Regions from separate parts of the Cryobacterium sp. Sr3 genome, predicted to be linked through region 1. Evidence: predicted binding sites of a transcription regulator. Region 1 holds the regulator's gene; the other holds the start of a gene.
The links. Region 1 encodes LexA, which represses DNA repair genes until DNA is damaged. Its sites were predicted from a motif close to TCGAACANNTGTTCGA; they were not measured.
Positions count from the first base shown of each region.

Region 1 (4,422 bases):
TTCAGTCCGCTTGACCGCCTCGACGACCTTGTGCCGGTCTACGCCGCCCTCCTGCAGCGGCTGCGCGCCGCTGGAGCCGAATGGGTGCAGCTCGACGAGCCTGCCCTGGTCAGCGAGAGCATCGACATCCCGAGAACGGATGCCCTCGCCGGCCTCCGCTTCGCCTACAACACCCTCGGCGCCGTCGCCGAGCGTCCGGCCCTGTTTGTCGCCGCGCCGTACGGCAGCCTCGACGACGCCCTACCCGTTCTTGCCATCACCCCGGTGGAAGCCATCGGGCTTGACCTCGTGCGGGGAAGCGTGCCGGCGGAGACCCCCGGACTCGACACGACCACTCTCGTGGCTGGCGTCATTGACGGCCACAATATCTGGCGCGGCGACCTGGCCGCCGCCTTCGACACGGCGGCCGGCCTGGTCCGCCTCTCGCCGCGGATCTCGGTTTCCACCTCTACCTCGCTGCTGCACGTTCCCCACGACGTCGACGACGAATCGGCGCTGGACGACGACCTGAAGACCTGGCTGGCCTTTGCGGATCAGAAGGTCGCGCAGGTTGCCACACTCGCCCGCGGCCTCAGTCTGGGTCGCCGTGCCATCGAGATCGACCTCTCTGCGGCCTCCGCGGCCCTCGACGCGCGGGGGGTGGCTCCCGGAGTCCACGATGGCGCCGTTCGGGTGCGCGCCGACGCGCTCGCTCCGGGCGACTTCACCCGGGGCGCCTACGCAGCCCGAGTGGCAGCCCAGGAGATGGCCCTCGGGCTGCCGTTCCTGCCGACGACCACGATCGGATCCTTCCCGCAGACCGGGGACATCCGTCGGGCCAGGGCGCAGCTGGTACGGGGGGTGCTGAGCACCGCGGACTACCGGGACCTGATGCGCGCCGAAATCCGTCGGGTCGTCTCGCTGCAGGAAGACATCGGCCTCGACGTGATCGTGCACGGGGAGCCGGAACGCAACGACATGGTGCAGTACTTCGCCGAGAACCTGGACGGCTTCGCGGTCACCGAGAACGGCTGGGTGCAGTCCTATGGCAGCCGGTGTGTGCGCCCGTCGATCCTCTGGGGTGACGTGTCCCGGCCGCGGCCCATCACGGTCGAGTGGTCGGCGTTCACGCAGGGGCTGACGCCCAAGCCCGTCAAGGGGATGCTCACCGGTCCGGTCACGATCCTCGCGTGGTCGTTCGTGCGCGACGACCAGCCGCTGGGCGAGACGGCCAGGCAGGTGGCCCTGGCCCTCCGGGACGAGATCGCCGACCTGGAGTCGGCCGGCATTCAGATCGTCCAGGTCGACGAGCCCGCGCTGCGGGAGCTGCTGCCGTTGAAGCAGAAGGACCAGGCGGAATACCTCGACTGGTCGGTGGGGTCCTTCCGCCTGGCGACGGCCGGTGCGGCCGCGGCCACCCAGATCCACACCCACCTCTGCTACTCGGAGTTCGGGGTGGTCATCGACGCGATCCGCAACCTGGACGCCGATGTGACCAGCATCGAGGCGGCACGCTCTCGCATGGAGGTGGTGGGCGATATCCGGTCCCAGGGCTTCGACCACGGTATCGGCCCGGGAGTGTGGGACATCCACTCGCCGCGTGTGCCGAGCGTGTCCGAACTCACCGACCTGCTCGAGCGCGCCGCGGCGGCCATCCCGGCCACCCGGCTCTGGGTGAACCCCGACTGCGGCCTCAAAACCCGCGGCTACACCGAAACCGTCCAGTCCCTGCACAACATGCTCGCCGCCACCCGCATCCTCCGCGCCCGCCTGACCTCCTCCGTCTCCGCCTGACCCCGCCTCCACCCACACAAAAGCCGGGCACGACACCAAGAACAGTGTTCGTGCCCGGCCCACAAGACCCGGCTCACAAGACCCGACCGAAATAACCATGGTGACTCAACACGCGCGCGTCTCCACGACGCTGGTCGAAACCGTCGAGACCAAGAGTCGGCCTGAAATGCTGATGTGCTTGAGTGCTGATGCCCTAAACCGACCGCAGCACTGCCACAACCTTCCCCAGAATCTCGGCGTGATCGCCGACGATGGGTTCGAAGTTGGTGTTGCGGGGCAGTAGCCAGGTGTGCCCGTCGCGCTGGCGGAAGACCTTGACGGTTGCCTCGTTGTCGAGCATGGCTGCAACGATTTCACCGTTTTCGGCGGTCTTCTGCTGCCGCACGACGACCCAGTCGCCGTCCATTATGGCGGCGTCGATCATCGATTCGCCCGACACCTTGAGCATGAACAGATCGCCCTTGCCCACCAGCTGGCGGGGTAGCGGGAAAATCTCGTCGATCTGCTGTTCGGCGGTGATCGGGATGCCGGCGGCGATGCGACCGACGAGCGGAACCATGGCGGCGTCGCCGACCTGCACTCCGGTGTGGAAACTTTCCGAGGCTCCGGCCGTCGTGTCTTCGGGCGACTGCGGAATCTCGATGAGCACCTCCAGTGCTCGGGGACGGTTCGGGTCTCGGCGGAGGTAACCGCTCAGTTCCAGCTGGTTGAGCTGGTGGGTGACGCTCGACAGTGACGACAGGCCGACGGCGTCGCCGATCTCGCGCATGCTCGGCGGATAGCCGCGTTGGCTGACCGAGCGCTGGATGACGTCGAGGATGGCGAGCTGCTTCTCGCTGAGGCTCTTGCGCCGTCTGGTGCCGCCCTTGTCGCGGGGACCGCTGGTGTTCTGTGCCACGTTCGTCGCTCCTCGTTTTGATTGATGCGCTGGCAGCAAGCAGCGAATGCCGCCGATTCACGCGAATGTCGGGGGTGCCTGATTGAGTGTCAATCAACAATCGAAACTGTATCCGCGTTGAGCTCATTAAACAAACATGTATTCGAGTGGGTCGGAATAAATATTGCAGAAACTACCGAATAAAGCTTGATTGTTCGAATAATCGAATATACATTCGGAACATAAGTTCGCATCCGGCTCTCCCGGCCGAGAGTCGGATGCGTCTTCTCACAGGAGGTATCACATGAGCACTGCACTTGAACGAGGCGCCCCCATCGCGACCGGACGCACCCGGCTCCGACTCACCCGGCGCGGTCGCATCGTTTTCACGTCCCTGGCTGCCTTTCCGCTCGTGGCCGTGGCCCTGGCCGTCGCCCTCAACGGAGGCATCGCCGCCGCCGAGAACTCGACCGTCGCTCACGTGGCCTCGGCCTTCGACTACGTCACCATCAAGTCGGGGCAGTCGCTCTGGCAACTTGCCGAGACAATCGCGCCCACGTCCGATCCGCGCGAGGTGATCGCCGAGATTGTGAGCCTCAATCAGCTGCCGTCCGACAGCGTGCAGCCCGGTCAGCGGCTGGCGCTTCCGAACGACCTGTGAACTACCCGCGGCGAGCCCCCGCCGGTCTCACCCCGGTAATATTGGGGGAGTGACCAGTCTCAACGATCTGCCCCTTCGCGATAATCTGCGCGGACTCACTCCCTATGGGGCGCCGCAGTTGCACGTGCCGGTGGCTCTCAACGTGAACGAGAACACCCACGGCATCCCGGCTGAGGTGGCGCAGGACATCGTGGCGGCGTTGGCCGTGGCGGTCACGACCGTGAACCGATACCCCGATCGGGAGTTCACCGAGCTGCGGGATTCCCTCGCCCGTTATCTCGGTCACGGCCTCACCCGAAAGAACATCTGGGCCGCCAACGGTTCCAACGAGGTTCTTCAGCAGGTGCTGCAGGCCTTCGGCGGCCCGGGTCGGTCCGTGCTCGGCTTCGCGCCGACCTACTCCATGTACCCTCTGCTGGCCTCCGGCACCGGCACCCGCTGGATCGCGGGCGGTCGTGACGCAAAGTTCGAACTCTCCCCGGCCACGGCGCTCGAGTGGGTCGACCGGGTTGCCCCTGACCTCGTCTTCCTCTGCTCGCCGAACAACCCCACCGGCACGCCCCTGTCCCTGGAAACGATCGCGGCCGTCTACGATGCGAGCGACGGCATCGTTGTCGTCGACGAGGCGTACGCCGAGTTCGGGACGGATGACGCGCCAACCGCCCTGAGCCTGCTTCCCGGCCGGGAGCGCCTGCTGGTGTCCCGCACCATGAGCAAGGCGTTCGCCTTCGCCGGTGTGCGCGTCGGCTATCTGGCCGCCGATCCCGCCGTGACGGATGCCCTCCGCCTGGTTCGTCTGCCCTACCACCTGTCCGCGCTCACCCAGGCTGCCGCGGTCGCCGCGCTCGTCCACACGCCCGCGATGCTTGCCATGGTCGACGACATCCGCGGGCAGCGGGACCGCATCGTGAGCGAACTGGCCCGGCTTGGCTACACTCCGCTGCGCAGTGCGAGTAACTTCGTGCTGTTCGGCGGCGTTGAGGACCCTCGGGCCACCTTCGAGGCGCTGCTGGCGGAAGGCATCCTTGTGCGCGACGTCGGCATCCCGGGCCACCTGCGGGTCAGCGCCGGCACCGAGGCCGAGACCACGGCGTTCCTCGACGCCCTCGAG
Region 1 covers NZ_SOFA01000032.1:30,676-35,097, reverse strand. Annotated here, with positions in the region: gene metE (5-methyltetrahydropteroyltriglutamate--homocysteine S-methyltransferase) at 1-1,773, shown strand, start outside; gene lexA (transcriptional repressor LexA) at 1,967-2,671, opposite strand; gene E3N94_RS08825 (LysM peptidoglycan-binding domain-containing protein) at 2,955-3,311, shown strand; gene E3N94_RS08820 (histidinol-phosphate transaminase) at 3,361-4,422, shown strand, end outside.

Region 2 (4,422 bases), on a different contig from region 1:
CTTGTCGCAGAGGCGCCGCGCCAGGCGTTGGGCGACCACGCAGTCCAGGGCGGAACCCACCAGGAAGGGCTCGATACCCATTTCCGTCAGCCGGGTGATGGCGCTCGGCGCGTCGTTGGTGTGCAGGGTGGACAGCACGAGGTGGCCGGTCAGCGAGGCCTCGATGGCGATCTGTGCGGTCTCGTGGTCGCGGATCTCACCCAGCAGAACGACATCCGGGTCGCTTCGCAGGATGGAACGCAGCGCACTCGCGAAGGTGAGACCTGCCTTCGGGTTCACCTGCACCTGGTTGATGCCGGCCATGCGGTATTCGACCGGGTCTTCGACCGTGATCACGTTGATCTCGGGGCGAGCGACCGCACCCAGGGTCGTGTAGAGCGTGGTGGACTTGCCCGAGCCGGTCGGACCGGTGATGAGGATCATGCCGTAAGGCTTGGAGTAGGAGGTCTTGTAAGCCTCGAAGTTGTGCTCGAGCAGGGCCAGCGCGCGCACGTCGAGAGTCGTGTTCGAGTTGTCGAGAATTCGCATGACGACCTTCTCGCCCCACACGGTGGGAAGAGTCGCAACGCGCAGGTCGATCTGACGGCCGGCATGGCGCACGGTCATGCGGCCGTCCTGCGGTTTGCGCCGCTCGGCGATGTCGATATCGCTCATGATTTTGAGCCTGGAGATAACACCGTTCTGGATGCTCTTGGGTGCGGTCTGCATCTCGTGCAGCACGCCGTCGATGCGGTAGCGCACCCGCAGGCTGTGCTCGCCGGGCTCGATATGGATGTCCGAGGCCAGGTCCTGGATGGCCTGGCTGACCAACAGGTTCACGAACCGTACGATCGGGGCATCGTCGTCGATGGAGTCCGAGACTCCGAAAGAGGAGCTCTCGGTGGCGGCGTTCTCTTCCTCGAGTGTGGAGGTGAGGTCGCTGAGCTCGTCGTCGGCGCGGTGGTAGCGGGTGATGGCGGCGAGTAGATCGCTGCGCTCGGCGACAACCTGGGTGACGCGCATCCGTGATGCTTCGCGCACGTCGTCGACGGCGAAGACGTTGCCAGGGTCGACCATGGCGAGGATGAGGCGGCCGTTGTCGACGGCGATCGGGAGCACTTCGTGGCGTTTGCAGACGGCCACCGGAACGAGAGCCACGGCGAGGCGATCGACCGGGTAGTCGATTAGCTCGACGAAGGGCAGGTTGGCCTGCTGGGCCCGAGCCTTGGCGAATTGAACCTCGGTGATGACGCCCTTGGCGACGAGGGCGCGGACGGCGCTCTCATCGGCGGGGTCGCCGGCCATGAGGTGGTCGAGCTCCTCGATCGGCAGCAGACCGTGCAGGATCAAGATTTCGGTGAGGCTGGCCACGCGATCCTCTCGAACAGGCTCGGTAAGTAAGTAACGGACAACGCTATCTCGGGGGCAGGGAATCCGGCCAGACCCACAATGAGGGGGACACGGTTCGAAAAAATGCCTCTGTTCAGTGATCCTAACGGGGCGGGGCTTCGACCCGACATAGACACGGCATCGACCCGGCTTCGACCCGGTTGCGGCCCGCGGGGCGGCAGGCGGAATGCGGCCGCTGCTGGGCGATGCCCGGGCCGGTCTCGGCCTGCTCGAAACGGTCTAGACACCCACCAAAGGTTTTCGATGATGTTCTGTGTGTAGCCCAGCGGGCCGGCATTCGTGTACTTCGTGGTGAGCCGGATGCCGCCCCTCAGAAAGTGGGACTCACCGAAAGCGCCGTCTGCCGTGTTCGTCTGGATGACGCAGCGGCGGCCCTCCGACTGGGTGAAGCACTCCAGTCCGTTTGCGACGAGCCGGGCCTCCACCGCGGCGCTCTGTTCCGGGGTCACCCAGACCACGGTGGTGATAATCCCGGTGTCGGATCCCCCATATGGGCTCGCCCAGACGCAGGTCAGGTGGTCGAGAGCGTCGATCTGGACGCGCAGCTCGGCATCGTCGGTGCCGTGGGACACGTCGGCATCCGGGTCCTGGCTCCAGACGGGGTTCAGGGTCAGGTCGCCGAGCGCCTCGACCATGGCCGGGCTGTAGAGCTGCGTGCACGCGGTTGGACGTGGGACGCCCGGCGCCGCGGTCTGCCCGGGTGCAGGTTGCGTCGGCTTGCGGATTGCGTCGGCTTGAGGGTTGCCGGGGGCGTGGTGGTGGTCGGAGAATCTGTAGCGGTGGGTGCGTTGGTCGGGGCGGGCGTCACGGTGGCGGTTCCGGTGGTCTCGCCTGCGCCCGGGAAACCTTCACCGCCCCGGGGTCTCCATTGAGGCAACCGGCGGTCTTGGACGGCTTCGGAGCGGCCGGAGTTGCTCAGAGATAAATTCGATTATTCTCTCAAATTATGTGAGTAACTCTCGACACTGGGTGCGAGTTGAGGTATTCTCGTAACATGACCAACCTCGCGGAAGACCTCAGGCAGGCGGCCGATGCCGTGGCCCTGCTGGGCTCGTCATGCGCTGACTTCTCGGCCCTTCCTGATGCCGAGGTGTTGGCCGGTCAGAAGCGAATCGCTTCGATCCGCCGTCTCGTCGATACCTATGCCGCCTGGATGGCGGCGACCATCGCCGAGCGTTCCCGACCGGAGCTCGGGCACTCGGGTTTGGCGGCGCAGCAGGGGTATCTCTCGCCGGAGGCCCTGATTCAGAACTCGACCGGCTCGTCCAAGGGCGACGCCTACAAGCTGGTCGCGGTCGGCACGATGATGGCCGATGCCGAGGCGGCCGACAGGCTGGTCGAGGCGGCGCTGTTCTCGCCCGACAGGGATGCCGCCGAGGTCGCCGAGTTCGAGGCGAAGGTGCCGTGGCAGGCGCCGATCGCCCGGGCCGTCACCGCCGGCACGCTCTCGGTTGACGCGGCCGAGGCGATCCGGGCCGGGCTCGGCCAGATCGACGCGGCAGTTACCGCGGAGAAGCTCGGGGTGGCCCTGGCGGCGCTCCTCACCGAGGCGTCGTCACTGAATGCCGATCAGGTGTTCAAGCAGGCGAGACGGATGCGCGACCGGCTTGACGAGGCCGGCATTGCCGCCCGCGAGAAGCAGGCCTACGACGACCGCTACCTGCGGGTCTACCGGCTGGGCAACGGCACCGTGCGCCTGAACGGGCTGTTTGCCCCCGAAGACGGTGAGTTTGTGCTCTCCACCTTCGACTCGATCACGGGCCCCCGCCGCGGCGGGGTTCGATTCGTGGACGCAGAGCGGGCAGCCTGGGCAAAGAAGATGCAACAGAGCCCGCGCAGCACCGAGCAGATCGCCGCGGACTCCCTCGTGCAGCTGCTGAAGATCGCCGGCGAGGTCGACCCGGGCCGGGTCTTCGGCGGACGCCGCCCCTCGGTGCGCGTGATCGTGACCGAGAAGGCGCTGAAAGGTGGCCCGGCCGGGCAGCAGGGCCAGACCGGGCCGGCGCCGACGACCGTCCAGACTGAAACGGGCGAATCTGGGCCCGTCGAACCCGCCGAAGGGGCCGCTCATGGGCAGATCGAGGGCAACCCGGTCCCCATCTCGCAGGAGACCATCGACCGACTCCTCTGCGACACCGGAACCCGCGGCATCAAATTCGACGCGGACGGCCAAATCATCAACGTCGGCCGCGACGAACGACTCTTCACCGAGCACCAGCGCGCCGCAATGGCAGTACGCGACGGCGGATGCCTCTGGATCGACTGTGACAGGCCACCGGCGTGGACTGAGGCCCATCACGTCAACGAATGGTTGAAGGAAAACGGGTACACCGATTTGGCCGACGGAGTGCTGCTGTGCCATCCGCACCATTTGCTACTGCACAACCAGCACTGGACGATCATTCGCACCGGAACGCAGCGCTGGCTGAGGCCACCGGTCGAGGTCGATCCAGAGCAGACGCTGGTGGCGTTGCCGAGTAAGAGGTCGGGGCTGTAGTCCAGTCACACTTCTCGACGACGGACAATGCGTCAACATCGGCCTCGCGGAGCACCTCATTCACCGAGAAGCAACGCGCGGGAATCGTGGCCCGCTACGTCGGATGCCGCTGGCCCGGCTACGAACGCCCGCCCGCCCGGACCGAAGCCCACCACCTCGACCAATGGCTCGCGGACGCCGGCGGCCCTGCCCGGCAAGAACGCCCTCCTGCAATCACCAAAACCCCCGGGAAACCGAAAATTCTGATGCTCACCGAATCTGAACCAGCACTGCTAGGTTTTCCCTAGGAACGACCAGGGGGCTGCAAGATGATTGAAAATTGGTACTGGATGCTTGTCTATCCGGCCTTGATACTGGTCGTGATGGAAACGCTTTGGATCGGTTCACGCCGGCGCCCCGGCTTCGGGCACAAGACTGCCATCGTGATCACCATTGTCGTGCGAATCATCTACCTCACGTGGCGCGTGTTGTTCACCATCCCGTCCGACGCCTGGTGGAACACTGCGACCGGCATTCTGCTGTTAACGGTCGAAGTA
Region 2 covers NZ_SOFA01000049.1:87,272-91,693, forward strand. Annotated here, with positions in the region: gene E3N94_RS16125 (ATPase, T2SS/T4P/T4SS family) at 1-1,350, opposite strand, end outside; gene E3N94_RS16700 (hypothetical protein) at 1,326-2,024, opposite strand; gene E3N94_RS16135 (DUF222 domain-containing protein) at 2,384-3,886, shown strand; gene E3N94_RS16140 (glycosyltransferase family 2 protein) at 4,195-4,422, shown strand, end outside.
Region 2: E3N94_RS16135 (DUF222 domain-containing protein) is a predicted target of LexA. The motif match lies at 2,305-2,320, and genes of this name have one in related genera.